Regions from separate parts of the Kosakonia pseudosacchari genome, predicted to be linked through region 1. Evidence: predicted binding sites of a transcription regulator. Region 1 holds the regulator's gene; each other region holds the start of a gene.
The links. The regulator sigma-54, encoded in region 1, starts transcription at its own class of promoters, with help from an activator protein. The targets are predictions, from matches to a motif close to GTTGGCACANNTTTCGCTNT.

Region 1 (9,877 bases):
CAGAGTTCGGGGACGGCATATTTGGTGTCGAGGAGGCCTCGCAGCGCTATTTTCATAAACCGGCGAGCCGCTTAACCATGTCAGAAGCGGCGCTACTGGCCGCCGTATTGCCAAATCCGATTCGTTTTCAGGCCGCCGCGCCCTCTGGCTATGTACGCAGCCGTCAGGCATGGATCCTGCGGCAGATGCGGCAACTGGGTGGGGAAGCGTTCTTAGCGCGCAACAAGTTGTACTAAATTAATCTTCATCAAACCCGGCGTTAAACAGTGCAATCACCGCTGCCAGCGCTTCTTCTTCCTGCGGGCCGCTGGCCTCCACTTCAATTTGCCGACCTTTTGCAGAATCCAGCATCAGCAGCGCAATCACGCTGCTGGCTTCTGCTTCGGTGCCTTCATCATTGCGCAGCAGCACTTCCGCATCGAAGCCCTGTACCAGTTCAAACAGTTTCATGGCCGGGCGTGCATGCATCCCCAGCTTATTGGTGATCTCAACGGTTTGTTTTACGGTCATGTTTTGCGTTTTTCCAGCGTACGGTGACGGGATTGAACGTTCTTACCGCGCGAGCGGAAATAATCCGCCAGTTGTTCGGCGACATAGACGGAGCGATGTTTACCACCGGTACAACCGATGGCCACGGTCAGGTAACTACGGTTGTTGGTCTCCAGCATCGGTAGCCACAACTCGAGATAACTACGCGTCTGGTAGATAAAATTGTGCACTTCCGTATGTCTGTCGAGGAACGCCGCAACGGGTTTGTCGAGGCCGGTCATCGGGCGCAATTTAGGATCCCAGTGCGGGTTCGGCAGGAAGCGAACGTCAAAGACGTAATCCGCATCGATAGGAATACCATGTTTGAAACCGAAGGATTCAAACACCATGGTCAGTTCACGTTCGCGCTTACCTAACAGGCGCGTACGCAGCATTTCTGCCAGCTCATGCACCGACATTTCCGACGTATCGACAATCAGATCCGCACGTGAACGCAGCGGCTCCAGCAAGTTGCTCTCTTCGTCAATCGCGCTTTCAAGCGACAGATTTTTACTGGAAAGTGGATGCAGGCGACGCGTATCGCTGTAACGGCGGATGAGCGTGTTGCGATCGGCATCGAGAAACAATAACTGCGGTGAAAAGGCATCCGGCAGATTGCTCATCGCCTGTTCAAAAATTTCCGGTGACTCCGGCATATTTCGCACATCGATACTGACAGCAGCGGAAGTCTGGCGCTCGGCAAGCGTCTGCGCCAGCTCCGGCAGTAGTACGACCGGCAGGTTGTCGACGCAATAAAAACCCATATCTTCCAGGGCGCGCAGAGCGACGGATTTCCCTGAACCCGAACGACCACTGACGATCATCAGGACCATGAACCATTTCTCCTCAGTACAACTGATAAAAAGGTTTCCTTCCCGTTACGCATCGTCGCTTTCACCTTCCGTCTGCGTGATGATTTGATATAGCTCTTCATCACTTTGCGCGCTGCGCAGGCGCCGGCAGATAGTCTTGTCCGCCAGCCTTTTGGCGACCAGCGAGAGCGTATGCAGATGCGTTTTGGTTTGATCCGCTGGCACCAACAGGGCAAACAGCAGATCGACAGGCTGATTATCGATAGCGTCGAAGGCAATGGGCGTTTCGAGTTGCACAAAAACGCCAACGGCGCGAAGCGTGTCTTCTTCAAGCTTACCGTGAGGAATGGCGATACCGTTTCCAATGCCGGTGCTGCCCATTTTCTCGCGCGTAAGAATCGCTTCAAAGACGACTTGTGGCGGTAAGCCTAACTGTTTTGCCGCCAGTTCACTGATGATTTCCAGAGCACGTTTTTTACTCTGGCAGTGAACGCCGCTACGGGTACATTCCTGGTTAAGGACATTGCTCAATTGAAGAGCGGAATCGTTATTCATCATAATTTCACCTGAGCGGCGCCAGAGCCAGCCACCCTACCGGGTTGCGGTAGGGTGCAACGCGCCAGACGGACGCTCGGACAATTAGTGCTGTTTCAGTTTATCTTTATGCTTCGTGAGCTGCCGCGCCAGTTTATCGATCAAACCGTCGATAGCAGCGTACATATCCTGCCCTTCCGCACTGGCATGCAACTCGCCGCCATTGACATGGAGCGTCGCATCCGAGGTGTGAGTCACTTTCTCCACTTTCAACACAATATAGACCTGATTAATCCTTTCGAAATACTGTTCAAGCTTGGCGAATTTATTGGTCACAAATTCACGCAGAGCATCAGTGATCTCGACGTTTTGTCCTGTGATGTTAAGCTGCATAGTGTCTTCCTTATCGGTTGGGTCAAACCAGCTGTTTACGCTGATTCGACGGCGGAATGGATAAAGATTCTCGATACTTCGCAACGGTACGCCGCGCCACCATGATTCCTTGATCGGAAAGCAGGGTCGTCAGCTTACTGTCGCTCAGCGGTTTTGCAGGGTTTTCTGCGGCGATCAATTTCTTCACCAGCGCGCGAATAGCGGTAGAGGAGGCTTCGCCACCACCTTCGGTATTTACATGGCTGGAGAAGAAATACTTCAGCTCGAAAATGCCGCGAGGACTGTGCAGGTACTTCTGGGTCGTTACACGAGAAATCGTCGACTCGTGCATCTCGACGGCCTGGGCGATATCGGCCAGCACCATCGGTTTCATAAATTCTTCGCCTTGTTCAAAAAAGGCTTGCTGCTGCTCCACAATGCAGCGGCTAACGCGCAACAGCGTGTCGTTGCGGCTCTCGAGGCTTTTGATCAACCACTTCGCTTCCTGCAAATTACTGCGGATGAACTGATTATCGGCATCGTTACGAGCGCCGCCGCCCATTGCGGCATAATGCTGGTTGATTTGCAGACGTGGAATGCTGTCGGAGTTCAGCTCCACCGTCCAGCGGCCGTTATGTTTGCGCACCAGAACATCCGGAATCACATATTCCGGTTCGCTGGTCTGGATCGACTGACCAGGGCGCGGATCCAGAGACTGGATCAGATTTACCGCCTCTTTCAGTACTTCTTCTTTCAGACGCGTCACGCGCATCAGAGTGCGGAAATCGTGATTGGCGAGCAGATCCAGGTGATCGCTAATGATAAGCCGGGCTTCTTCACACCACGGTGTCTCTTTGGCGAACTGCGAGAGCTGGATCAGCAGGCAATCGCGCAGATCTCGTGCGGCAACACCAACGGGATCGAAGCGTTGAATGCGTTTTAGCACTGCCTCGACTTCATCAAGCCCTACGTCGTCATTGCCCATGCTTTCCAGCACTTCTTCCAGCGAAACGGTGAGATAGCCTGTTTCGTCAACGGCATCGACAATCGACGTTGCGATAGCACGATCGGTGTCAGAGAAGGGCGTCAACCCTACCTGCCACATCAGATAATCCTGTAGTGACTGCGTGGTTTCGCCCTGATAGATAGGCAATTCATCGTCAATGTAGTCGTGGCTGCTGCCGGAAGGGGTGCCAGCGGTGTAAATTTCATCCCAGCTGGCATCCAGCGGCAACTCATCCGGCATCTCTTTTTGCTCAAGAGCGTCAACGGTATCCAGACCGTCATTTTCCTGAACCTGCTGGCTATCGACTTCCTCGTGAAGGTCAGTTTGTTCCAGCAATGGATTACTCTCCAGCGCTTGCTGAAGTTCCTGCTGAAGTTCCAACGTGGACAACTGCAGCAGACGGATGGCCTGTTGCAGTTGTGGCGTCATGGCTAGCTGTTGGCTAAGCCTTAGTTGCAAACCTTGCTTCATATTCAGAGCAGCACTCTCCGACAAAAAACGTCAATAAACCCTACCCTATCAGAGTCTGAAGTCTTCCCCAAGATACACGCGCTTAACGTGTTCGTCTTCAAGGATTTGCTGCGGTGTTCCATGCGCAATGAGATGCCCCTGACTGACGATATAAGCACGCTCACACACTGCCAGCGTTTCACGAACGTTATGGTCAGTAATCAGCACGCCGAGGCCGCTGTCACGCAGGTGCTCAATGATACGTTTGATATCAATAACGGAGATCGGGTCGACGCCGGCAAACGGTTCATCCAGCAGGATAAATTTCGGGTTCGCCGCCAGCGCGCGGGCGATTTCCACACGGCGACGTTCACCACCGGAGAGCGATTGGCCCATGTTGTCGCGCAGATGTTCGATGTGAAACTCTTCCATCAGCTCATTGGCGCGATCTTCGCGTTGCTCTGTGGTCAGGTCATCACGGATTTGCAGGACGGCCATCAAGTTATCGTAGACGCTCAGGCGGCGAAAAATCGAGGCTTCTTGCGGAAGGTAACCAATACCGCGGCGCGCACGCGCATGCAACGGCAGCAGGCTGATATCTTCGTCATCAATAATGATGTTGCCGGCGTCACGCGACACAATACCCACCACCATATAAAAGGTGGTGGTTTTCCCTGCGCCGTTAGGGCCAAGCAGGCCGACGATTTCGCCAGAGTTGACGGTCAGACTGACATCCTCAACTACGCGACGGCCTTTATAAGCCTTGGCGAGATTCTTTGCAGTTAATGTTGCCATAACGAATTAGTTACTCTTTTTTTGCGCTGGAGCCGGGGTTTGTTTGTTGCTCTTATCCTGCAACTGCGACGGAACCAGAACGGTGGTCACGCGTTTGCCTTTTTCGCTGAACGCCTGCATTTTCTGCTCTTTCACCAGATAAGTGATTTTGTCACCGGTGATATTGCTATCCAGCTGTTCCAGATAGGCGTTACCAGTCAGCACAACGAAATCTTTTTCCAGTTCGTAATGCATCTGCGAGGAGTGGCCCTTAACGGGTTTGCCATTGTCCTGCATTTGGTAAAACGTCGCCGGGTTGCCGTAACCGTCAATGATCTCTTTACCTTGCTGACCACCCGGACGGGTAACGACGACTTTGTCGGCATTAATTTTAATTGTTCCCTGGGTTACCACGACGTTGCCAGTGAAGGTCACGACATTACCCTGCATATCCAGCGACTGCTGATCGGAGTCGATATGGATAGGCTGATCGGTATCCCCGGTCACGGCGAGCGCCGGAAGCGCGGCGGCCAAAAGCGTGGTGGCCAATACAAGATTAAGGCTGCGTTTGTTTGTTTTGAATTTCATAGAAGCTTCTAACCTTTTCAATCAGCTCGGCGTTTTTGCTGCGTAAGTTGCCGCGCATTTTCAGGCCGGTGGAATTAAATGTTGTACCGTACAACGTGACCTGATCATTCGAGGTAACATCCTGCGTTACCAGGTTAATCTGGGCGTTATCCGTGGTGATTTTTCGCAGCTGGGCGTCCGCCGTCAGCGCATTAACTTCAACATGTCCATAAAGATAAAGCATTTTGTCATCGGTCAGCTTTGCTTTGTCTGACTTTATCGACCAGGTTGGAACCTTATTCTCGTCGAACGTTGTCAATACTGGCTGCGCGAACCAACTCACACCTTCAGCAGAAAAGTATTCCACGTTCTGCGCGATAAGACGGTAGTTAAGCGCCCCTTCCGGGCTATAAACCACCGTATCCGTATGTTGGCTTTTGTAAGTCGGGTCGGCAGTATTGGTGGCGACCGGATCCGGCTCATCCTGAGCCGTCAGGTTGATCCCTATCAGGATCAGTGCGGCCAGCGCCAGCAGAATGATGACCCAACGTCTGGTTTTACTCATATCGATTGCCCTTTGGCCACATCCAGCTTGCCTTGCGCCAGCAACAACAAATCACAGACTTCACGAACTGCGCCTCGGCCGCCATTAATGCGCGTAACGTAATCCACGCGCGAAAGTAGCAGCGGATGAGCATCGGCAACGGCAACGCTCAAACCAATTTCCGCCATTACTGGCCAGTCGATCAAATCATCACCCACATAAGCAACCTGCTCAGGGGTAAGCGCCAGTTTTGCCAGCAGCTCGCGGTAAGCGAGCAGTTTATCCGACTGACCTTGATACAAGTGCTTAATCTTTAGCGTTTCGCAGCGATCTTCCACTAGTTTAGCTTTTCGCCCGGTAATGATGGCAACCTCGATATCGGAAGTGAGCGCGCAGCGGATCCCGTAGCCATCGCGTACATTAAATGCTTTCAGCTCTTCTCCGTTGTTGCCCATATAGATGAGCCCATCAGATAACACGCCGTCCACATCCAGAATCAACAAGCGTATTTTTTCCGCTTTCGCCATAACTTGCGTGCTTACCGGCCCATAACAGGTTGCAAGCGACGCGCCAGCATTACTCATTCTTATGTCCTTCTTTACACTACGCCAGCGCGCAGTAAATCGTGCATATGTAACACACCGAGCAACTGGTCGCCATCGGCCACCAACACGGAGGTAATGTGCCGGGATTGCATCAGATTCAGCGCATCCACTGCCAGCGTATTGGGACGTACCCGAACACCGCCGGGCGTCATGACGTCGGCAATGCCCATGCTGCGGACATCGCCGCCCATATCGAACACGCGGCGTAAGTCGCCGTCGGTAAAGATGCCTTCAATTTTCATCAAATCATCGCAGATAACCGTCATACCCAGGTTTTTACGCGTGATTTCAAGCAGTGCATCGCGCAGGCTGGCGTTTTTGCTGACATGGGGGATTTCGTCACCGGTGTGCATGATGTCATTGACGCGCAGTAACAGTTTGCGACCCAGCGCGCCGCCGGGATGCGATAAGGCGAAATCTTCCGCCGTAAAACCGCGCGCTTTCAGCAACGCAACTGCCAGCGCATCACCCATCACCAGCGCCGCCGTGGTGCTGGACGTTGGCGCCAGACCCAGTGGACAGGCTTCTTTCGGCACCTTCACGCATAAATGAATATCTGCGGCACGCGCCATGCTGCTTTCGGGCCGGCTGGTCATGCAAATCAGCGAAACTTTTAATCGCTTCAGAACCGGAATTAAGGCGAGGATCTCGTTTGACTCTCCTGAGTTTGACAGCGCAATGACCACATCTTGCGGGCTGACCATTCCCAGATCACCATGGGCCGCTTCGCCCGGATGCACAAAGAAAGAGGGGGTTCCGGTGCTGGCAAATGTGGCAGCCATTTTTCTACCGATATGGCCGGATTTGCCCATTCCCATCACCACCACTTTCCCGGCGCAATAGAACATTTTTTCGCACGCCTGCGTGAAGTCGGCGTTGATGTATTGATCCAGCTCTGCGAGGCCTTCACGTTCAATTTCCAGGACGTCTTTACCTGCTTGTTGAAAGTCAAAACCCGGCTGCAAATCTATTTGCGACATAATGCGTATCCGATTATCCAGTCAAAAGCGGCGACAGCCAGTAGAGCAGCGCCAGCCATACGATAAACCCGCCGAACAACAGTGCCCCGACACCTCTGCTGATTTGCTTACGTCGCCAGCAAATCAGGGCAAAAAGGGCACTGACCAGCAACATCACGCCATAATCACGCGTAAAGGCTATCGGGTTAAAATCGCCCGGCGCAATCAACGCGGGCAAACCCAGCACGAGAGCAATGTTAAAGATGTTTGAACCAATAATATTGCCAATGGCGATATCGTCTTCACCTTTGCGCGCACCGGCAATCGCGGTCGCCAGTTCAGGCAGACCAGTACCGATAGCAATAACCGTCAGGCCAATGGTCAGCTCGCTGATAGCAAAGTAGTTCGCTACCACGGTTGCGTTATCCACCACCATACGTGTTGCCATCGGCATAATAATTAATGCTACTCCCAGCCAAAGGAACGCGACTGAAAGGCTGCCGTCTCGCGGTAGCTCCGCCAACTGCTCTCGGGTGAGACTGTCATTGCCCTGCCGCTCGGCCAGGCGGGCAATTTTAACAATGAACACCAGCCATAGCACGGCTAATAACAGTAAAATAATGCCGTCAAAGCGACTGAGGTGCCCATCGTACAACACCACGCCCGCCAGCAGACCGGCTACCAAGGTTAACGGTAATTCGCGGCGCAGAATATCGGAATGTACGGTAAAAGGGTGTAAAAGCGCGGCGACGCCGAGGATCAACAAGATATTCGTGATGTTGGAACCGATCGCCGTGCCGATAGCCAGATCCAACTGGCCATGCAATGATGCGGCAACGGAGGTGATTATCTCCGGTAGTGAGGTACCGATGCTTACAACGGTCATGCCGATGATTAAAGGCGGTACGCCGAAGGTGCGGCAAAGGATCGAAGCAGCGAACACCAGACGATCGGCACTGTAGACCACTAAGAGTAAACCAATTATCAATAGCGCCGTCGCTAAAAGCATCTAACGTCCTTTCTTCAGGTATAATCCGCCGGCTCGCAGGCTGCCATGCCGGGTAAAACCGGGAGTTCCGCGTAGCGTAATGATTCCTAATTTTGACTTTATGCGGCTCAAAAGTAAAACAAATGCCAGCTTTCGCTAACCTCAGCAGGTAATATTCTGTAAAAATGTTGGGTTCGTGATGTTATCAAGCGTCATGCTTGTGGCCGACGAGGCTTATAAGGAAGAGGAAATGAGCCAGACTGTGGCGAATTTGGTCGATGTTCGTGGCGTCAGCTTCTCCCGCGGCAGCCGCCCAATCTTTGACAATATTTCACTGACGGTACCGCGCGGTAAGATCACCGCCATTATGGGACCTTCAGGGATCGGCAAAACGACGCTGTTGCGTCTGATCGGTGGACAAATCCCGCCCGATAGCGGTGAGATTTTATTCGATGGCGAAAACGTGCCAGAGATGACGCGTTCGCGTCTGTTCACCGTGCGCAAAAGAATGAGCATGCTGTTTCAGTCTGGTGCGTTGTTTACCGATATGAACGTTTTTGACAACGTTGCTTATCCTTTGCGTGAGCACACGCGGCTGCCCGAGCCGTTGCTGCGAAGCACGGTGATGATGAAGCTGGAAGCCGTGGGGCTGCGCGGTGCGGCGGACTTAATGCCATCAGAACTCTCAGGCGGTATGGCGCGCCGCGCCGCGCTGGCAAGAGCCATTGCACTGGAGCCGGACCTGATCATGTTTGATGAACCCTTTGTAGGTCAGGATCCCATCACAATGGGCGTGCTGGTGAAGTTGATCTCCGAGCTGAATAGCGCGCTGGGCGTCACCTGTATTGTTGTTTCCCACGATGTTCCTGAAGTGCTGAGTATTGCTGATTACGCCTATATTGTGGCTGACAGGAAAATTGTCGCCCACGGTAGTGCGCAAGGGCTGCAAGAGAACAGCGATCCGCGCGTGCGTCAATTCCTGGATGGCATTGCCGATGGCCCGGTTCCGTTCCGCTACCCGGCGGGTGATTATCAGACCGATTTATTAGAAACAGGGAGTTAAGACGCTCATGCTGCTAAATGCACTGGCATCGCTTGGGCACCGCGGGATCAAAACGATCGCGACGTTCGGGCGCGCCGGTTTGATGCTCTTTAATGCGGTGGTGGGTAAACCCGAATTCCGCAAACACGCGCCGCTGCTGGTTCGCCAGCTTTATAATGTCGGCGTACTGTCGATGCTCATTATTATTGTTTCTGGCGTGTTTATCGGTATGGTGCTCGGTCTGCAGGGTTACCTGGTGTTGACCACCTACAGCGCCGAAACCAGTCTTGGTATGCTGGTGGCGCTGTCGTTGCTGCGCGAGTTGGGGCCGGTTGTCGCCGCGTTGCTGTTCGCCGGTCGGGCCGGTTCTGCATTGACTGCTGAGATTGGTTTGATGCGCGCGACCGAACAGCTTTCCAGCCTTGAAATGATGGCGGTTGATCCGCTGCGGCGCGTGATTTCGCCGCGATTTTGGGCGGGAGTCATCTCGCTACCGCTGTTGACCATTATCTTTGTCGCTGTCGGTATTTGGGGCGGCTCGCTGGTTGGCGTTAACTGGAAAGGTATCGATACGGGCTTTTTCTGGACCGCGATGCAAAACGCCGTTGAGTGGCGGATGGATCTGGTTAACTGCCTGATTAAAAGCGTGGTGTTTGCCATCACTGTGACCTGGATTGCGTTATTTAATGGTTATGA
Region 2 (9,877 bases), 510 kb from region 1:
CGCGAGCGATTTGCGGATCGAGGCGACCAATACCCACGGTGCGCTGCTCAATGTTCGGCGTGCTCATCAGCACCTCCACCAGCTCGGTGACATCGCGGCGCATCTGCTGTGCTAACTGGCGCGTCTGGATCATGTCGTCTTTCAACATGTCGCGGCGGATACCGCCAATCAGGTTCAGACCGTAGGTTTTACGCGCCCCGGTGAGGATTTCCGCCATTTTCATGGAGGCTTCGCGCACGCGGAAAAACTGCATAAACCCGGAGTCAAAACCAACAAAGTGGCAGGCCAGCCCCAGGTTGAGCAAGTGCGAGTGCAGGCGTTCCACTTCGAGCAAAATGGCGCGGATCATCTGCGCGCGTTCCGGCACCACGATGCCCATCGCGTTTTCAACCGACGTGGTATAGGCCGTGCTGTGGGCAAAACCGCAGATACCGCAGACGCGATCGGAAAGGAACGTGACTTCGTTGTAACCCATGCGGGTTTCCGCCAGCTTCTCCATGCCGCGATGGACGTAAAACATGCGGTAGTCGGCATCGACAATATTCTCGCCATCAACAAACAGGCGGAAATGGCCCGGTTCGTCCGAGGTCACATGCAGCGGGCCAATCGGCACCACATTGTTTTTCTTATCGCCCAGCTCGTTAATAAACTCGTAGGTTTCCGCATCGGTGGTCGGCGCCGGACGCTGGCGATAATCCATGCTGTCTTTACGCAGCGGGTAGAGTTCATCCGGCCAGTCATCCGGCAGCACCAGGCGGCGCTCATCCGGCAGGCCTACCGGGATCAGACCGTACATATCGCGCACTTCGCGCTCGCCCCACACCGCCGCCGGTACGCGCGGTGTTACTGACGGGTATTCTGGTTTCAGCGCATCCACTTCCACACGCACGGTAATCCAGCATTTGACGCCCTGCTCCATCGACAGCACGTAATAAACGGCAAAATGACCGTTCAGTTTGCGTTCGTCGTTGCCAAACAGCACGGAAAGCCAGCCGCCCTGTTGGTAGTACAGGTACTCGACGACTTCCGGCAGATAGTTCACTTTGATGGTGACGGTAATCTGGTCTTTGGTCTGCCACGCTTCATCCAGCACCACGCCGGGAAATTTCTCGTGCAGGGCGGCAAGATAGTGTTGACCGATTTTTTCTTCAGACATGCTCAAACTCTCTTAATACGTCGCCAGCAAGGAGACGAAGGCTAAAAAGGCGACGCCGAAACCGGCCCACGTCACGCGCGAAGTAGCAACAAAACGCAAACGCGCCATGCTGTTCTCAAACAGGGCAATAATCAGCACGCCAGCGACCAGTTTCACCACGGCGATCGCCAGTGCCAGCAGCAAACCGGCGGCGCTAAAGGTGGTCATCTGCCCCCAGGGCAGAAACACGCCAACAAACAGTTGCAGCACCACTAGCTGTTTTAAGCTGATGCCCCACTTCAGCACGGCAAAACCGCTGCCGCTGTACTCAGACAGCGGCCCTTCCTGCAACTCCTGCTCCGCTTCCGCGAGATCAAACGGCAGTTTGCCCATCTCGATAAAGGTGGCGAACGCGCAGGCGCACAGCGCCAGCAACAGAGGAATGCTGCGCGATAGCGGCCAGTGATAAACGGCATTGGTGATATGGCTAATGTGCGTGGAACCGGCGACCAGCGCCGCCACCCACAGGCCAAGCAGCAAAATCGGCTCGACCAGCACACCGAGCATCGCTTCACGGCTCGCGCCTAGCCCGGTAAACGGGCTGCCGGTATCAAGCCCGGCGATGGCAAAGAAAAAGCGGGCAATGGCGAACAGGTAAATCAGCGTGATCAGATCGCCCAGTTCCGGCAGCGGCGAGGCAATCGTCACCACCGGTAACGCGGTCGCGACGGTCAACATGACGCCCACCATCACAAACGGTGTCAGGCGAAATACCCAGCCCGACGCCGCCGGAGCAATACTTTGCCGTCCCAGCAGTTTCAGCAGATCGCGGTATTCCTGCAGCACGCACGGCCCACGCCGGTTGTGTAAACGCGCACGCGCCACGCGGCTGATGCCGGAAAGCAGCGGCGCTGCGGCAAACAACACCAGCGCCTGGAGTAAAGCAAACAGAAAACTCATCATCAGGCTCCTCGTGAAATCACCACTACCACCAGCACCGCCAGCTCAATCAGCGCCAGCCGGCGAAACAGCACCGGCGCGCTATCACCGTGCCAGCCGGGGACAGGAAGCCGGGGCTCCAGCCATTTGCGCAGCTTCAGCACCGGGGCAAAGGCCGCTTTCACCGGCATGGCGAAACCATGCGCGGTAATCACCATTGATCTTTCGTGATCGTAACCGCACACCCAGGCGCTACCGCGACGGCGGGCAGGCAGGCGATCGCCTTTAAACAACATCATCAGCAGCAACGGCAGCAACGGTGTGGCAATCAGTAACAGCGCAATCATCGGTTGCGACACCACGGTGTTTGCCGTTTGCAGCGGCAACGGTACGGCGGCAAACAGGCGCGGCATCAGCCACGGCGCGGCAACACCGCCAATAACGCAACAAATGGCCAGCGCGGCGACCACGCCAGTCATTAACCAGGGAATGGAACGTGGGTTTTCCGCCTGAGTGCTACGCGGCGCGCCAAGAAAAGTGACGCCATAGACTTTCGCCATGCACATCACCGCCAGCGCGCCGGTAATTGCCAGGCCAACCGCCAGCAGCGGCCCCAGCAATTGCAGCAAGAAATGACCACTGGCGCTTAAACTAAAGAAGGATTGATAAATCACCCACTCACCGGCAAAACCGTTGAGCGGCGGCAGCGCCGCCATCGCCATCAGCCCGACCAGCATTGCCAGCGAGATAACCGGCATCTTTTTACCGATGCCGCCCAGTTTTTCGATATCGCGATGACCGGTGCCAAACCACAGCGTCCCCGCGCCGAGAAACAGCGTGCTTTTAAACAGGCTGTGGTTGAAAAGGTGATACAGGCCGCCGGTCAGCCCCAGCGCCAGAAGAACAGGTTGCTGCAGCGCAAGGCCGGTAACGCCAGCGCCCAGGCCGAGCAGAATAATGCCGATGTTCTCCAGCGTGTGGTATGCCAGCAGGCGCTGGATATTGTGCTCCATCAAGGCATACAGCCCGCCAACAAAGGCAGTCATGATGCCGAATACCAGCAGCGCAACGCCCCACCACAGCGGCGGTTGGCCGCCGAGCAGTGAAAGGCTCAAAATGCCGAACAAGCCGACTTTCATCACCACCGTGGAAAACAGCGCCGCCGCTGGTGCGGGCGCAGTGGCATGCGCCTGCGGCACCCAGGCATGCAGCGGAATAATCCCGGCCAGCAGGCCAAAACCGATCACCCCGAGCAGCCAGATGTCGCTATCGAGCGCGTGGGTGGCGAGCAGTGCAAAATCCAGCGTCTGATAACGCTGCCACAGCAGCCAGCAGGCCACCGCCAGCAGTACCGTACCGAAGCGACCCATGACAAACCACAGCTTGCCGGATTTGCTACAGCCGGTCAGGAATACCGCGCTCAGCGCCATAATTTCCGCCATGATCACCAGTGCGCCGACGTTTGCCGCGCTCACCGCGCACAGCGCCGCAGCCAGCAGCAAGTTCATCAGCAAACCGTTGGCTTTCACTGCTTCATGACGATGCCAGTAAATGGAGAACAGGCTAACGAAACCGCCGCAAACGCCGAGCGTTATCAGCCATACGGCGCTGAGCGGTGTGACCAGAATGTGATACTGAATCAGCGGTATCATGCCGCTCACCGTAACGGTGTCTGTTAACGCCATCACGCCACAGGCCGCTGCCATTGCGCAGCCGATAGCGCCGCCAAGCCCGGCAAACAGACCGCTTAACGCTTTGAACGGCATAAACAGATAGGCCAACATGGCGGCGCAAGTAAGCACCGCGACAGCAGCGCTTAACAAAGAGAGGATAGTCATTTCGCGCTCCGGTTTAGCTGCGTATACAGCGATAAATCGCCGTAATCTGTGTTGAGGGTTTGCTCGCGTTTGCGACGGCTGGCTCTGGCGATATCCCGGTTATTAACCAGATGCAGTGCCTTGGTCGGGCACATCCGCACACAGGCTGGGCCTTCTGCATCGAAGTGGCAGAGATCGCACTTCACCGCAATGGCCCGCACACCGGGCACCCAGTCCAGCAACGTGCTGACTCGCGCGGGTGCAGGCGGCGCGGCGGGCGCTTTGGGCGAGTTAACATTGGCGGGAATATCCAGCGGGCGGCTACCGGAAAACTCAATCGCGCCGAAAGGACACGCAATCGCGCACAGCTTGCAGCTGACGCACAAGCTTTCATTTAACTGCACCGCGCCATCAACGCGGTTGATCGCATTCACCGGACAAACGCCCGCACAGGGGGCGTCTTCACAGTGGTGGCACTGTTGCGGCGCGGACTCTTTTTCGCTACGCATCACGCGCAGCCGAGGCATCGCCTGCAGGCCATGCGCACGGTGCGTTTCGGCGCAGGCAGCCTCGCAGGTATGGCACCCAATACATAACGCCGAATCGGCAATTACAAAACGGTTCACCAGCAAATCCTCAGGTGATTCACCCTGGTTACGGGCGGTCATTTATGACGAAACGTGTCGCGCGATGTGTCACTTCGACACATGTCGACACCCAAACTCAGGCCAGCGCAGGCGCGTGTGCGTGGCTGGCAAGCGTGGTGAGATTGACCGGCGTATCCGCTTCCATTGCGGCATACAGGTTGTCGTAAACGGCGGCGATTTTGCCGAGATAATGCTCCAGCACTTTTTCGCGATCGCGCACGCTGAACGCGCCATCGACCTTGCCATCGCTGGAGAGCTGCGCTGTGGCAATCACGCGCCGCTCATCGCTCTCTTTATTGGCAATCGCATATTCAATGGTGTGACCGTTAAAGCCGCCGGTCAGGGTGATATAAACGGTGAAGTGTTCAAACAGCACAAAGCAGAGTTGCTGTTCCGGCGCGCAGCCGATGGCGTGATGCAACCGCGCTTTGGAGAGCGTAACGCCCTGAACTAACGCGTTACAGTAGCTACGCCACTCTTCCTGCAGGCGGTGATGCCGCCCGGCAATGTAATCTGCCTTTTCGCTAATTTCCCAAATGGTCATGTCTGCTTACCCGGTTAATGAAAAACAACGGCGGTAAAGCATCATCCATGCCAAATTTTAACTTATTGATTTTTAAAAATATAAAAACCAAACACTCCCCCTTTCGACGTGTCATCTCGACATTGTCGACATCGTCACCGTGTCAAAATGCGTAATGGCACTCTTATTGCATTAAGGGCGCAAAGTCATCAGGAGGCGTTATGCACGAAATCACCCTCTGCCAGCGTGCGCTGGAAATTATTGAACAACAGGCGTCAGCAAACGGCGCGCGTCGGGTCACCGGCGTGTGGCTGAAAGTCGGCGCATTTTCTTGTGTAGAAACGGAAGCTTTAACGTTTTGTTTTGATCTGGTTTGCCGTGGCAGCCTGGCGGAAGGTTGTACACTGCACATCGAACAACAACAGGCGGAATGCTGGTGCGAGTCCTGCCAACAGTATGTGACGTTACTTACCCAGCGAGTGCGCCGCTGCCCGCAGTGCCACAGCGACCAGTTGCAGATTGTCGCCGATGACGGCATGCAAATTCAGCGACTGGAAATTGAGGAGTAAACAATGTGTACAACATGTGGTTGTCAGGACGGTAACCTTTATATTGAGGGGGATGAACATAATCCGCACTCGGCGTTTCGCGGTGCGCCGTTCTCCCCTGCAGCCCGCCCGGCGCTGAAAATCACCGGTATCAAAACCGACGATTTTCGTCCTACGCAACTGGCACACGGCGACCTGCATTATGGTCACGGTGAAGCCGGTACCCACGCTCCCGGCATGAGCCAGCGCCGGATGGTGGAAGTGGAGATCGACGTACTGGAGAAAAATAACCAAATCGCCGCCCGTAACCGCGCCCGCTTCGCCGCTTCGCAACACCTGGTGCTGAACCTGGTTTCCAGCCCCGGTTCCGGCAAAACCACCCTGCTTACCGAGACCCTCAAACGCCTGAAAACGCGCGTTCCTTGCGCGGTGATCGAAGGCGATCAGCAAACGGTTAACGATGCCGCGCGCATTCGCGCCACCGGCACCCCGGCGATTCAGGTCAACACCGGTAAAGGCTGCCATCTTGATGCGCAGATGATTGCCGACGCCGCACCGCGCCTGGCGCTGGAAAATCGCGGCATCCTGTTTATCGAAAACGTTGGCAATCTGGTGTGTCCGGCGGGTTTCGACCTTGGCGAGCGTCATAAAGTGGCGGTGCTGTCGGTAACAGAAGGTGAAGACAAGCCGCTGAAATATCCGCATATGTTCGCCGCCGCCTCGCTAATGCTGCTCAATAAAGTGGATTTGCTGCCCTACCTCGACTTTAACGTCGAGCAGTGCATCGCCTATGCCCGTGAAGTGAACCCGACCATTGAAATCATGTTGATTTCCGCCACCAAAGGCGACGGGATGGATGCCTGGCTTGACTGGCTGGAGACGCAACGATGTGTATAGGCGTACCGGGGCAAATTTGCGCCATTGATGGCCTGCAAGCCAAAGTGGATGTCAGCGGCATTCAGCGCGATGTCGATTTAACGCTGGTCGGCAGCACGGACGAAAACGGACAGTCGCGCCTCGGCCAGTGGGTGCTGGTGCATGTCGGCTTCGCCATGAGCGTGATTAACGAAGAAGAGGCGCTGGATACGCTGGCGGCGCTGCAAAACATGTTCGATGTCGAACCCGATGTCGGCGCGCTGCTTTACGGCGAGGAGAAATAATGCGTTTTGTCGACGAATACCGCGCCCCGGAACAGGTGATGCAACTGATTGATCACCTGCGTGAACGGGCTGCACACCTCTCTTACACCGCCGCGCGCCCGTTGCGCATTATGGAGGTGTGCGGCGGACACACGCACGCTATTTTCAAGTTTGGCCTCGACCAGTTACTGCCGGAAAATATTGAGTTTATTCATGGCCCCGGTTGCCCGGTCTGCGTATTACCGATGGGGCGAATTGATACCTGCGTGGAGATAGCCCAGCACCCGGAGGTGATTTTCTGCACCTTTGGCGACGCCATTCGCGTGCCGGGGAAAAACGGCTCGCTGTTGCAAGCGAAAGCGCGCGGCGCGGATGTGCGGATTGTCTATTCGCCAATGGATGCGCTGGCGCTGGCGGAAAAAAATCCGCAGCGCAAAGTGGTGTTCTTCGGTCTGGGGTTCGAAACCACCATGCCCGCCACCGCCATTACGTTGCAGCAGGCAAAAGCCCGTAACCTGGATAACTTCTGGTTTTTCTGCCAGCACATCACGTTGATTCCCACGCTGCGTAGCCTGCTGGAGCAGCCGGACAACGGCATCGACGCGTTTCTCGCACCGGGCCATGTCAGCATGGTGATCGGCACCGACGCCTATACTTTCATCGCCGATACTTATCAGCGCCCGCTGGTGGTCGCCGGGTTTGAACCGCTCGATCTATTGCAGGGCGTAGTGATGCTGGTTGAGCAGAAAATCGCCGCCCATAGCAAGGTGGAAAACCAGTATCGCCGTGTGGTGCCGGACGAAGGCAACCGGCTGGCCCAGGCCGCTATCGCCGAGGTGTTTACCGTACGCGGCAACAGCGAGTGGCGTGGCCTGGGCATGATTGGCGAATCCGGTGTGCATCTGACTGACGCGTATCAGCGCTTTGACGCCGAAGCCCATTTTCACCCGGTCGAACAGCAAGTGTATGACGATCCGCGCGCCCGCTGCGGTGACGTGCTGACTGGCCGCTGTAAACCGCACCAGTGCCCGCTGTTCGGTAACACCTGTAACCCGCAAAGCGCGTTCGGCGCACTGATGGTGTCATCAGAAGGTGCCTGCGCGGCCTGGTATCAATACCGTGCTCAGGAGTGTGAAGCATGAATGAAGTACAGATGGCGCACGGCAGCGGCGGCCAGGCTATGCAACAGCTTATCAGCCAGCTTTTTATGGACGCGTTCGCCAACCCCTGGCTTGCAGAACAGGAAGATCAGGCGCGTATCCATCTGGCCGAGCTTACGGCAGGTGGCGATCGGCTGGCGTTTTCCACCGACAGCTACGTTATCGATCCGCTATTCTTTCCCGGCGGCAATATCGGCAAGCTGGCGGTATGCGGCACGGCAAACGACATTGCCGTGAGCGGCGCAACACCACGCTTTCTCTCCTGCGGCTTTATCCTTGAAGAGGGATTGCCAATAGCCACCCTGAAAACGCTTGTCGAGAGCATGGCCGATACCGCCCGCAGCGCCGGTATCGCGATTGTCACCGGCGATACCAAAGTGGTGCAGCGCGGCGCAGCCGATAAGGTGTTTATCAATACCGCCGGCATTGGCGCGATCCCGGCCTCTATTCACTGGGCAGCAGCATCGCTGCAACCCGGCGATGTGCTGCTGGCAAGCGGCACCCTGGGCGATCACGGCGCAACCATCCTTAACCTGCGTGAAGGCTTAGGGCTGGATGGCGAGCTGACCAGCGATTGCGCGGTGCTGACGCCGTTGATTAGCCAACTGCGCGAGCTTCCCGGCGTAAAAGCCCTGCGCGACGCCACGCGCGGCGGCGTTAACGCGGTGGTACATGAGTTTGCTGCCGCCTGCGGTTACGGCATTGAGTTAAATGAACGAGATTTACCGGTAAAACCGGCGGTACGCGGGGTTTGCGAACTGCTGGGGCTGGATGCACTGAATTTTGCCAACGAAGGCAAACTGGTGATTGCCGTTCAGCGCGAAGCCGCAGAGCAGGCGCTGGCACAATTACGCGCTCACCCGTTAGGGCGCGACGCCGCCATAATTGGCGAAGTGGTCGACCGCAAAGGCGTTCGTCTGACAGGCCTTTATGGAGTGAAGCGCCTGCTGGATTTGCCCCATGCCGAGCCCTTACCACGGATTTGTTAACTTTTTATTTTTATTACTTTTTACACACCTTCAGCGTGTGTTCCTGGAAAAGCAAAATGTCGTATACACCGATGAGCGATCTCGGGCAACAAGGATTGTTTGATATAACACGGATGTTATTACAGCAACCCGATATGGCCGCGCTTTGTGAAACGTTAACCCGGTTGACCCGCCAGGCGGGTCTCGCCGATAACGCCGCGATTGTGCTGTGGCATGCCGACAGCCACCTCGCCAGCCGTTACGCCGTGCAAGGTCCCGACAACAGTGCCCGATATAACGACCAGGCGCTGCTGGCAGGCGGCCCGGTGCGGCATATCCTCTCTCACCCGCAGGCGCTGCGCTGCACCGCGCAACTCTTTAGCGAGACCTGGCCCGCCATTGCCGAAAGCCGGATCTACCCGGCATTCGCGCATTACAGCTTGCTGCCGCTCGCTGCTGAAGGGCAGATATTTGGCGGCTGCGAATTTTTTCGCACCAGCGACAGGCCATGGAGTGACAAAGAGACCGAGCGCCTGCATACGCTGACGCAAATCGTCGCCGTTGTCGCCGAGCAGTTGCAAAGCCGCGAGCACCCCACGCCAGACTACGAACTCTTGTGCCAGGAGCGCGACGATTTTCGCATTCTGGTGGCCATCACCAATGCGGTGCTCTCCCGGCTGCATATGGATGAACTGGTCAGCGAAGTGGCGAAAGAGATCCACTACTACTTCGGCATTGACGCCATCAGTCTGGTGCTGCGCGGCAGCCGCAAGGGCAAACTGACCATCTACTCGACGCATTATCTGGATGAAGCCGACCCCGCCCATGAAACGCAGGAAGTCGACGAACAGGGAACGCTGACCGAGCGGGTATTTAACAGCCAGGAGATGCTGCTGATTAATCTGCATGAGCGTGACAAACTCGCGCCCTACGAGCGGATGCTGTTTGAAACCTGGGGCAACAACATTCAGACCCTGTGCCTGCTGCCGCTGATGTCGGGG
Region 3 (9,877 bases), 1.5 Mb from region 1:
GCCATAATAAGTACGCGCCAGGTGCGGATCGAGCATATCCGGATCCGCGCCAAGACCCACGCGCAGCACACTTTCAGCCTGGGCAGGCAGCGCCGCGCCCAGCAACATGACACTTCCCAGAACGGTCAAAAGCGAATTTCGCATCATCATTATTGTTTCCTTTAAGGGGAGGAGTGAGAGGCCGCGTGTTCAAACAGCGCGCGACGGCGCAAGAACGCGGCTGAGGGGGGAGCAATCTGAATCACGCTGCGGTCGCGGTTAATCTCCTGCCAGCGATGACACGAGACCTGACGGCCACCTTCGAGCACCTGAGTGATGGGCTCACGTTGCTGGCACTCGTCTGTCGCAAACGGGCAGCGGGTATGAAAACGGCAGCCCTGCGGCGGGCTTGCGGGGTTGGGCAAATCGCCCTGCAACAGCGGTGTTTCGCGCACAATGCCGGGTTGCGGTTGCGGTGCAGACGCAATCAGCGCCTGGGTGTAGGGGTGCAGCGGGGCATCGAAGATCTCATCCACCGTTGCCATTTCCACGATTTGCCCAAGGTACATCACCGCCACACGGTCGCTCATATGACGGATCACCGCCAGCCCGTGCGCGACGATAATCATGGTTAAACCAAGCTGCTGTTTCAGCGTCTCCAGCAGGTTGACCACCTGCGCCTGCACCGACACATCGAGCGCGGAAACGGGTTCATCGCCCAGCAGCAATTTCGGCCCGGAAGCCAGCGCGCGGGCAATGCCAATGCGCTGGCGCTGGCCGCCGGAAAACTCATGCGGATAGCGTCGCGCCCAGGCCGCAGGCAGGCCGACAGTACCGAGCAGTTCCGCCACTCGCGCCTGACGTTCTGCTTTTCCCATCTTCTGGTGCAACCACAGCGGCTCACCAACAATCTGCTCTACCGTCATACGCGGGTTGAGCGAGGCAAACGGATCCTGAAAGATAATTTGCAGCTCGCGCCGAAGCTGGTTTAATCGCGCCCCGCTGGCATGGGTGATCTCCTCCCCCTGGTAGTAAACGCGCCCTTCAGAGGCCGTTAACAAACGCAGTAGCAGGCGGCCCAGCGTCGATTTTCCTGAACCGGATTCCCCCACAATCGCCAGCGTTTCGCCGGGGTAAACCGCCAGGGAAATACGATCCACCGCCGTGACATAACGTTTTGGCGCGAACAAGCGGGTTGGCCCGGCAAAGCGTTTACTCAGATCAAAAGCTTCAAGTATCGGCGTGCTCATGCGGTTTCTCCCAGTGCAATATGCTGTTCAAGGGGAACACGAAAACAGGCGACCTGATGGCCGCGCCCTTGCGGCAGCAGCGGCGGTTTTTCCTGATGGCAGCGTGTCCGGGCAAACGGGCAACGGGTGGCGAAACGGCAGCCTTGCGGCATCGCTTCTGGCAACGGCACTGCGCCAGGAATGGTCGACAGTTGCCCTTTACGCGCCCCCAGCGAAGGGATAGATCCCATCAGACCAATGGTGTACGGGTGCTGCGGGTCAGCAAAAATCGCCTCCACACTGCCCTGCTCCACTACTTGTCCGGCGTACATCACCGCCACCTGCTGCGCCACTTCCGCCACCACACCGAGATCGTGGGTGATCATCAATACCGCCGTGCCGGTTTCCGCTTTCAGGATGTTAAGCAGTGCGAGGATCTGCGCCTGAATCGTCACATCCAGCGCGGTTGTCGGTTCGTCGGCAATTAACAGACGCGGCTTGTTGATGAGTGCCATCGCAATCATCACCCGCTGGCGCATGCCGCCGGAAAGCTGGTGTGGATAGGCTTTCAGACGCATCTCCGCGGCCGGGATCTGCACTTTTTCCAGGATGCGGAGCGCCGCCTCGTGCGCCGCGTTCGCCGACACGTTTTGGTGGCGCATCACCGCTTCGCTGAGCTGGTCGCCAAGCGTAAACGCCGGGTTGAGCGAGGTCATCGGCTCCTGGAAAATCATCGCCAGTTCATTGCCACGCAGATCGGCATATTCGCGCGGGGAGAGTTGGCGCAAGTTACGCCCGCGAAACTGCATCTCACCGCCAAGGATCTGCGCGCTGGCGGGCAGCAGCCCCATCAAGGCCAGCGAGGTAATGCTTTTGCCGCAGCCGGATTCGCCAACCAGCGCCAGCGTTTCTCCACTTTTGACAGAGAGCGAAATCCTGTCCAGCACGCTCACCGGACTGCCAGCAAACTGCACTTCCAGGTTATGCAGACGCAGCACCGGCGCAGCCTCTGTAAACGGGATCGTCGTCATGGGGTATCGTCCTCAAGATGAATGGCCTGGATCAGCGCATGTTGCAGGTCGAGCAAATGTTCGCGCATCGCCGTCGCCGCCTCATGCGGCTGGCGCTGGCGAATGGCGATCATGATGCGATGATGATGATCGTTGTAGCGATCCACTTTCGCTGGCGTTCGCGCCAGTTCACGCAGATGGTGCCAGGCAGGTTCGCGCCGCACCGCGTCAAGCGTGTCAAAAAGACCGAGCATCAGACGGTTTCCTGCCGCCTCGGCGATAGCCCGGTGAAAAGCGCTGTCCCACAGCTCATTCAGATCCGGATCATCCGGATTAACGTTGTCGATGCGTTCCAGCATACGCTGCATCAGCGCCAGATTTTCCGGGCTGGCGCGAAGTGCCGCCAGCCGCGCAAGACCGGGCTCAATTTGCAGACGCGCTTCCATCACTTCCAGCATATTGGTTTGTTGCACCAGTCCCTGTAGTGCAAGAGGCGAAACCGGTGCCGCAGGGCCAATAAAGGTACCTTTGCCCTGTTTACGCCAGATCCGCCCTTCTTCTTCCAGCACGTCCAGCGCGCGACGCACTTCGCGTCGCCCGACGCCTAAGTTCTCCGCCAGTTCACGTTCCGTGGGCAGAGGAGCCCCTGGTGTTGACTCGTGCTGGTGAATCAGCCCACGAAGTTGTTCAAGCGCCGTACTGGAATTTGCCAGATAGCGTGACGGTTTTTCCATATTGGTTCATCCGCGTTTCGCGTTATCTTTTTATTTAATTACAGACAGTTAATACTTATACCGTCTGTATGCCTCGTTATTTACTAAGCAATTCGCGAACCAATACGGCATTGGTTCGATAAATTTTTGTTAATACTTTGATTTATTAATGTTTATTTTTGGGCTAACACAGAGGACTTCACAGACACCAGGGGATGCAGGCGATGAAATGCACAATTAGCGTGCAAACCATGCACTAAAAGGGAAGAAAGGAACCAAAGAGGGAAATACCTGAATGCGACAGGGACGTAGTGATGAGGAGGCGAAAGGAGACCTCCTCCATCACTACGTCGAAGAGAGAAACACACAAAACCTGCCGCACCTGCACACATGGCCAGTTCTCAGCATAGCGAATTCACTATCCCGGCGGCCACTGCTCCGGTATGCCCGAACAGAGCAGGGTGCCGGATAGTGTCGTGCGCTCCCCGACAACCGCACGCTGAAACGGTGGTAACAGCTTGACGCTACTCGGCGTGAATCAGCCGCCCTACCGCAAGGCTCAGGGCGCGAAGCGCCTGGGCTACGTCGCTACAGGCCACACTTTCCGCCGGGTGATGGCTGATGCCTTTATAGCAACGCACAAACAGCATGGCCGATGGCCAGCGTTCCGCAATGGCGATAGCATCATGCCCTGCCCCACTCGGCAGCGATAACACCTTCCCCTGTACGGTGTGAACCACATCGGCCAGCTCTTCACGCAGTGGCATATCGCACGGCGTGGCGGCGATGGTGTAAAAAATGTCGTGGCGGAACTCAAGCCTGCGTTGCCGGGCGATGCGGTTGGCTTCCTCCAGCAAGTGATTGAGCAACGCTTCGCGTTTATCATCCTGCGGGCTACGGATATCCAGCGTAAGCCCAACAGCACCGGGGATCACATTTACCGCACCGGGCTCGCATTGTAATGTGCCAACGGTTGCGACCATTTCCGGTCCGGCATCTATCGTGGCCTGTTCGATAATCTGTATCCATTCGGCGGCGGCCGCCAGCGCATCCCGGCGATGACGCATCGGCACCGTACCGGCGTGCCCGGCCTCCCCGGTAAAACGGCAGCTAAGCCGCCGCGCACCGTTGATGGCGGTGACCACGCCGAGCGCCAGATCCGCTTGTTCCAGCACCGGCCCCTGTTCAATATGCAGCTCCAGGTAAGCAGAAAAATCCTCGACCGGGCGCTGCGCCGTAGCAATCTGCGCGGCATCCAGGCCGGCCTGTTCCAGCGCCTGCGCCACGCTGATGCCCTGCCCATCTTCACAGGCCAGCCACGTTTGCGGCCAGCTACCGGTCAGCCCACGGCTGCCAAGCAGCGCAATATTAAACCGCGTCCCCTCTTCGTCGGCGAAACCAACAATCTCGATCGCTTGTCTGCCGCGCAGGTTGGCCCGATTCAGGCCATCAACGACTTCAATCGCCGCCAGCACGCCAAGCATACCGTCGTAACGCCCGGCATCGCGTACGGTATCAAGATGCGAACCGAGCAGCAGCGCCTGCGCCCCCGCATCGATACCCTCGTAACGGCCAAAAATATTGCCGACCGCATCCTGCCAGGTACGCATCCCCGCCTGCTGCATCCACCCGGCGACCAGCGCATTTGCCTGCAAATGCTCGGGCGAGAGATACACCCGGGTGAGCTGGCCCGGCGTTTCGCTGATTTGCGCCAGCGCATCACAACGCTGCATAACCCGGCTGGCGGCTTGCGCGGCATCGAAAGGTGTCATCATTAACTGACTCCTTCGTAAATGTCCCATGCCGCCTGCATGCCTGCTCCCTGAACGGTGCGAAAACCCAGTCGGTTCAACACCGCTTCCAGCGCCGTCAGCGTTTGCAGGACACAATCTTTGCGCGCGTTATAACCCATGGTGCCGATGCGCCAGATCTTACCCTGCAGTGGACCGAACGAGGTGCCGATTTCAATATGGAAATCATCCAGCAGACGTTTACGCACCTCTTCGCCATGTACTTCCCGCGGGATTTGCACGCCGAGGACGTTGTTCATCTTGTGCTGAATATCGCCAAACACCGCCAGCCCCATCCCCTGGATACCTGCCAGCATTGCACGCCCGTGCAGTTCGTGGCGCGCAATCAGCTTATCCATGCCCTCTTCGAGCATAATGCGCGCGCATTCGCGGGCGGCGAACAGCATGCTGGTCGCTTCCGTATGATGGTTCAGACGTTCCGGCCCCCAGTAATCCATCACCATGCCGAGATCAAAATAGTTGGAGTAGATCATCTCCTCCGCGCCGTCCTGATGCGCCTCGGTGCGAATGCCTTGTTCTACACATTTGCGCGCCCGCACTGCAGCTTCCATGCGCGGGCTGAGAGTGATGGGCGAACTACCGGACGGGCCGCCAAGGCACTTCTGCAACCCGGCGGAAACGGCATCTAATCCCCATGCATCGGTTTCTAACGGGTTGCCGCCGAGCGAGGCGGTGGCATCGGTATAAAACAGCACATCATGGCGGCGGCAAATTTCACCTAATTGATCCAGCGGTTGCAGCATGGTGGTCGAAGTATCGCCGTGTACCGTTAACAGCAGGCGCGGCTTGATGCGAACGATGGCGTCTTCAATCTGATCCGGGCTAAACACCTCGCCCCACGGCACCTCAATGGTGTGGACTTCAGCGCGGCAGCGGCGGGCAATTTCACACAGCAGATGACCAAAACGGCCAAACACCGGCACCAGCACCTTATCACCAGGACGTATGGCGGAAACGAGGATCGCCTCGATACCCGCGCGCGAGGTGCCATCCACCAGCATCGTCCAGCGGTTTTCAGTGCGAAACACCTCGCGGTAGAGTGCCATCACTTCATTCATGTAGCCGGTCATTACCGGATCGTATTGCCCTACCAACTGGCTCGCCATTGCCCGCAGCACACGCGGGTCGGCGTTGATTGGCCCCGGCCCCATCAACAGGCGCGAAGGCGGATTAATTTGCGGGAACTGCTGGAAATCAAACATGGGCGCGTCCTTTAGTCTGCGACAGCCTAAGATATGAAACAAAAGATTCTTTGAATTAATTTCTGCAACTAATGTGCCACAGGCAAAAAAACGACACCAGCGCTGAGTAATCGCTATTTCACGCACAAAACCAAAAGAAAACGGCGCGCTGAACGCCCCGTCATAACCCATCAGGATGGTGCAAAAGCACCGTTATGGTGCATTAACGGTGCTCAAGTTCGTCCAGCTCGTCATACAGGGAGGCGATGTGGTGAATACGCTGGCGCCCTTCGCTCAGCGCGGTGTGCAGCACGGCATTGGAGAGCAAATTAACCAGGCTCATGGCGCTGCTGTAGCTGTCGAATGCGGAGACGCTCTCCAGCGGCAAACCAATGTGCCAGCGGCACAGCGGTTTAATGCTGGCCGCCTGCGGCTCACTGATCGCCAGTAACGGAATGCCCTGCTGATGCAGCGCGTCGAGCAGCGGGCGCACCACGCGCGGGCGGCGGCGAAAGGCCACCACCACCACCATATCCTGCGGTGTGATATCAACCACTTCTTCCGCCAGCGTCTGCCCCGGCTGCGGCATCAATAGCACCTGGCCACGGCTTTGCAGCAGTTGCTGGCGCAGATGTAGCGCCACCGGCGCGCTGTTACGCAGACCTAAAATAAAAACCCGCTTCGCCGTGGTGAGGGCGGTGACGATGTCGGCGAATTGCCCGGCATCCAGCGTATTGACCCACAGCGTCAGGTTCGCCATCTCCTGCTTGTAATGGCGTGCCAGCAGGGTGTTGCCCTGCACCGCGTCGCGGTTTTCGGTCAGCGGCATACCGCTCTGGCGCAGCGTGCGCAGTTCATCGCGCATCTCTTTGAAACGATCGTAGCCCAGCCGTTTAAACAAGCGGCTGACGGTCGCTTTCGATACCCCGCTCAGGCGCGCCAGTTCGGCGCTGTTGTAGCTCACCAGATCGTCGAAATGATCGATAATAAACGATGCAACCCGTTGTTCCTGTGGGGAAAGCTCGCCAAAGCTCGCCCGTAAACGCTCATCCAGCTGCTGCATAGCTTCTCCTGCAACTTTTGTTTCAGGCTAAGCTGACACAGTGAAACGCCTGTCGTCAATCTGGAACAGCTCTTGCTTAGTGTTCTGCACTTACCCGCAGAAAACAGGAAGCGTGACGATGCAAAGTAATATGGCCCCCTCCGGCATGGCGGTAACGCCGCACCACCTCGCCAGCGAATCGGCGTTATCGGTGTTGCGCCACGGCGGCGACGCGATTGAGGCGATGGTGGCCGCAGCGGCAACCATTGCGGTGGCCTACCCGCACATGAACGGCATCGGCGGCGACGGCTTCTGGTTGATTGTGCCGCCAGAGGGCGAACCGCTCGCCATTGACGCCAGCGGTGCGGCCGGGCAACACGCAACATGCGAGTTTTACGCAGGTCATGTGAATATTCCCCATCGCGGTACACTTGCCGCGCTGACCGTACCCGGCACGCTCAGCGGCTGGGATGAGGCGCTGAAGGTCTCCGCCGCGCTCGGCGGCGGGCAACTTCCGCTCTCACGGTTACTGGCCGATGCCATTCGCTACGCCGCCGACGGCATTCCCGTCACCCAGTCGCAGGCCAGCGCTACGCAAAGTAAATATGCGGAACTGGTGGATATCCCCGGTTTTGCAGACACCTTTTTGCCGCACGGCACCGCCCCGCTGGCAGGCAGCCGCTTTTGTCAGCCGAAACTTGCCCGCACGCTGACCCAGCTTGCCACCGAAGGGCTGGAGAGCTTTTACCGTGGCTCGCTGGCGCAGGTGATCGCCCGCGAAATGCAGGCGTTAGGTTTGCCCGTGACCGCCCAGGATCTGGCGAACCATCGCGCCCAGCGCCGCGTACCGTTGAAGCTCAGCCATAGCCAGGGCGACATTTTCAATATGACGCCGCCAACGCAGGGGCTGGTATCGCTGGCTATCCTCGGCATTACCGATCATCTGGAGATGGCGCAGGCCAGCGAAGTGCAGACCATTCACCGCATTGTGGAAGCAACCAAAAAAGCCTTCGGTCTGCGCGATCGCTACATCACCGACCCGCGCCACGTCACGCTGCCGGTACAGAGCCTGCTGGAACAAGCGCCGCTGGAGCAACTGGCGGCCAGCATTGATGAGCAGCGCGCCGCGCCCTGGGGCCAGGGGAAAGGGCCGGGTGATACGGTGTGGATGGGGGTTATCGATAAAAACGGGCTGGCGGTGTCGTTTATCCAGAGCATTTATCACGAATTTGGCAGCGGCGTAGTGCTGCCGGAAAGCGGCGTGCTGCTGCAAAACCGTGGCGCGGCCTTTAGTCTCGATCCGGCGCATCTGCTGGCGCTGATGCCCGGTAAACAGCCGTTCCACACCTTAAACCCCGCTGCCGCGCGGCTGAAAGATGGGCGCACGCTGGTTTACGGCACCATGGGTGGCGACGGTCAACCGCAAACACAGGCCGCCATTTTTACCCGCCATGTGCTGCAGGGTATGCCATTGCAGGAGGCGGTTTGCGCCCCACGCTGGTTGCTGGGCCGCACATGGGGGCAGCTATCCGATAGCCTGAAACTGGAAGGACGCTTTAGCGAAGAGACATTCCAGGCGCTGCGGGCGTTGGGGCATGAGGTTGAGTGGTTGCCGGGAATGAGCGAAGCGACCGGTCACGCAGGGGCGATTGTGCGCCATACCAGCGGCATGCTGGAAGGGGCTTACGATCCGCGCAGTAACGGCAGCGCGGCGGGATTTTAAGGGGCAATGATGAATACCACATTTGACTGGCCGACCTATATCCGGCTGATGGAACAGCTGCTTAATGTGCCGCTGGATGACGCACGCCGCGCCGAGCTGGAAATTCAGCTCGCCAGAATCGCAGCGATGGCGCAACCGCTGATGGCCTTTACACTGCCGCACCGCCAGGAAGGCGCAGGAGAGTATCGGTTATGAATTTATCGATTGCTGATATTCAGCGCGGTCTGCGGGAAAAAACCTTTAGCGACAGCAAACTGGCTCACCGCCAGCAAGGCGCAGGAGAGTATCGGTTATGAATTTATCAATTGCTGATATTCAGCGCGGTCTGCAGGAAAAAGCGTTTAGCGCCAGCGAACTGGCGCAGCAGACGCTGGCGTACATTGAGCGCGACAATCCGGGCATCAATGCCTTTACCGACATCACCGCTATGCGCATGCTGGCTGAGGCCGCGCAAATCGACCGGCAAATCGCGAAGGGCGAAGCAGTGCCCGCGCTGGCAGGCGTGCCATATGGGGTGAAAAACCTGTTTGATATCGAAGGTGTCACCACGCTTGCCGGGGCGAAACTATTCAGCCAGCAACCGCCCGCAACGGCCGATGCTTTTGCGCTTCGCCAGTTGACGTGCGCGGGCGCGATGCTCGCTGGCGCGCTGAATATGGATGCCTACGCTTATGGTTTTACCACCGAAAATAGCCACTACGGCGCAACGCACAACCCGCGCGATCCGCAGCGTATTGCAGGCGGTTCGTCCGGCGGTTCAGCGGCGGCTGTCGCCGCAGGGATGGTCAATTTTTCGCTGGGCAGCGATACCAATGGATCGATTCGCGTGCCCGCTTCGCTGTGCGGTATTAACGGGCTGAAACCGACATTTGGCCGCCTGTCGCGCAGCGGTAGCCATCCGTTTGTCGCCAGTCTCGATCATATCGGCCCGCTGGCGCGTAGCGTTGAGGATTTGACCCAGGTGTATGACGCGTTGCAAGGTCACGATCCGGACGATCGCTGGCAATCCGATCGCGCCAGTGATGCCGCGTTGCCGCAGTTGTATGGGGAAAGCAGGCTGCGCTGCGCCGTGCTGGAGGGGTATTTCACCACCTGGTGCGATGATGATGCGCGTCAGGCCGTGACCCATGTGGCGCGAGCGCTGGGCGCAGACAATGCGATAACGCTGCCGGAAGCGGAACTGGCGCGA

Region 2: the regulator sigma-54 is predicted to act here: its motif matches at 5,118-5,137, upstream of hycA (formate hydrogenlyase regulator HycA).
Region 3: the regulator sigma-54 is predicted to act here: its motif matches at 7,046-7,065, upstream of IP581_RS04510 (gamma-glutamyltransferase family protein).

The regions. Positions count from the first base shown of each region.
Region 1 is NZ_CP063425.1:4,351,315-4,361,191, reverse strand. It holds gene mtgA (monofunctional biosynthetic peptidoglycan transglycosylase) at 1-236, shown strand, start outside; gene npr (PTS phosphocarrier protein NPr) at 238-510, opposite strand; gene rapZ (RNase adapter RapZ) at 507-1,361, opposite strand; gene ptsN (PTS IIA-like nitrogen regulatory protein PtsN) at 1,407-1,898, opposite strand; gene hpf (ribosome hibernation promoting factor) at 1,980-2,267, opposite strand; gene rpoN (RNA polymerase factor sigma-54) at 2,290-3,723, opposite strand; gene lptB (LPS export ABC transporter ATP-binding protein) at 3,772-4,497, opposite strand; gene lptA (lipopolysaccharide ABC transporter substrate-binding protein LptA) at 4,504-5,064, opposite strand; gene lptC (LPS export ABC transporter periplasmic protein LptC) at 5,033-5,608, opposite strand; gene kdsC (3-deoxy-manno-octulosonate-8-phosphatase KdsC) at 5,605-6,171, opposite strand; gene kdsD (arabinose-5-phosphate isomerase KdsD) at 6,186-7,172, opposite strand; gene IP581_RS20640 (calcium/sodium antiporter) at 7,186-8,160, opposite strand; gene mlaF (phospholipid ABC transporter ATP-binding protein MlaF) at 8,390-9,202, shown strand; gene mlaE (lipid asymmetry maintenance ABC transporter permease subunit MlaE) at 9,210-9,877, shown strand, end outside.
Region 2 is NZ_CP063425.1:3,843,330-3,853,206, forward strand. It holds gene hycE (formate hydrogenlyase subunit HycE) at 1-1,156, opposite strand, end outside; gene IP581_RS18170 (respiratory chain complex I subunit 1 family protein) at 1,169-2,095, opposite strand; gene hycC (formate hydrogenlyase subunit 3) at 2,098-3,912, opposite strand; gene IP581_RS18180 (4Fe-4S dicluster domain-containing protein) at 3,909-4,517, opposite strand; gene hycA (formate hydrogenlyase regulator HycA) at 4,615-5,082, opposite strand; gene hypA (hydrogenase maturation nickel metallochaperone HypA) at 5,283-5,630, shown strand; gene hypB (hydrogenase nickel incorporation protein HypB) at 5,634-6,506, shown strand; gene IP581_RS18200 (HypC/HybG/HupF family hydrogenase formation chaperone) at 6,497-6,769, shown strand; gene hypD (hydrogenase formation protein HypD) at 6,769-7,890, shown strand; gene hypE (hydrogenase expression/formation protein HypE) at 7,887-8,897, shown strand; gene flhA (formate hydrogenlyase transcriptional activator FlhA) at 8,954-9,877, shown strand, end outside.
Region 3 is NZ_CP063425.1:982,142-992,018, reverse strand. It holds gene IP581_RS04545 (ABC transporter substrate-binding protein) at 1-150, opposite strand, end outside; gene IP581_RS04540 (ABC transporter ATP-binding protein) at 162-1,229, opposite strand; gene IP581_RS04535 (ABC transporter ATP-binding protein) at 1,226-2,239, opposite strand; gene IP581_RS04530 (FadR/GntR family transcriptional regulator) at 2,236-2,952, opposite strand; gene hpxK (allantoate amidohydrolase) at 3,456-4,706, opposite strand; gene IP581_RS04520 (pyridoxal-phosphate-dependent aminotransferase family protein) at 4,706-5,944, opposite strand; gene IP581_RS04515 (MurR/RpiR family transcriptional regulator) at 6,147-6,986, opposite strand; gene IP581_RS04510 (gamma-glutamyltransferase family protein) at 7,105-8,688, shown strand; gene hpxX (oxalurate catabolism protein HpxX) at 8,698-8,883, shown strand; gene IP581_RS04500 (AtzE family amidohydrolase) at 8,981-9,877, shown strand, end outside.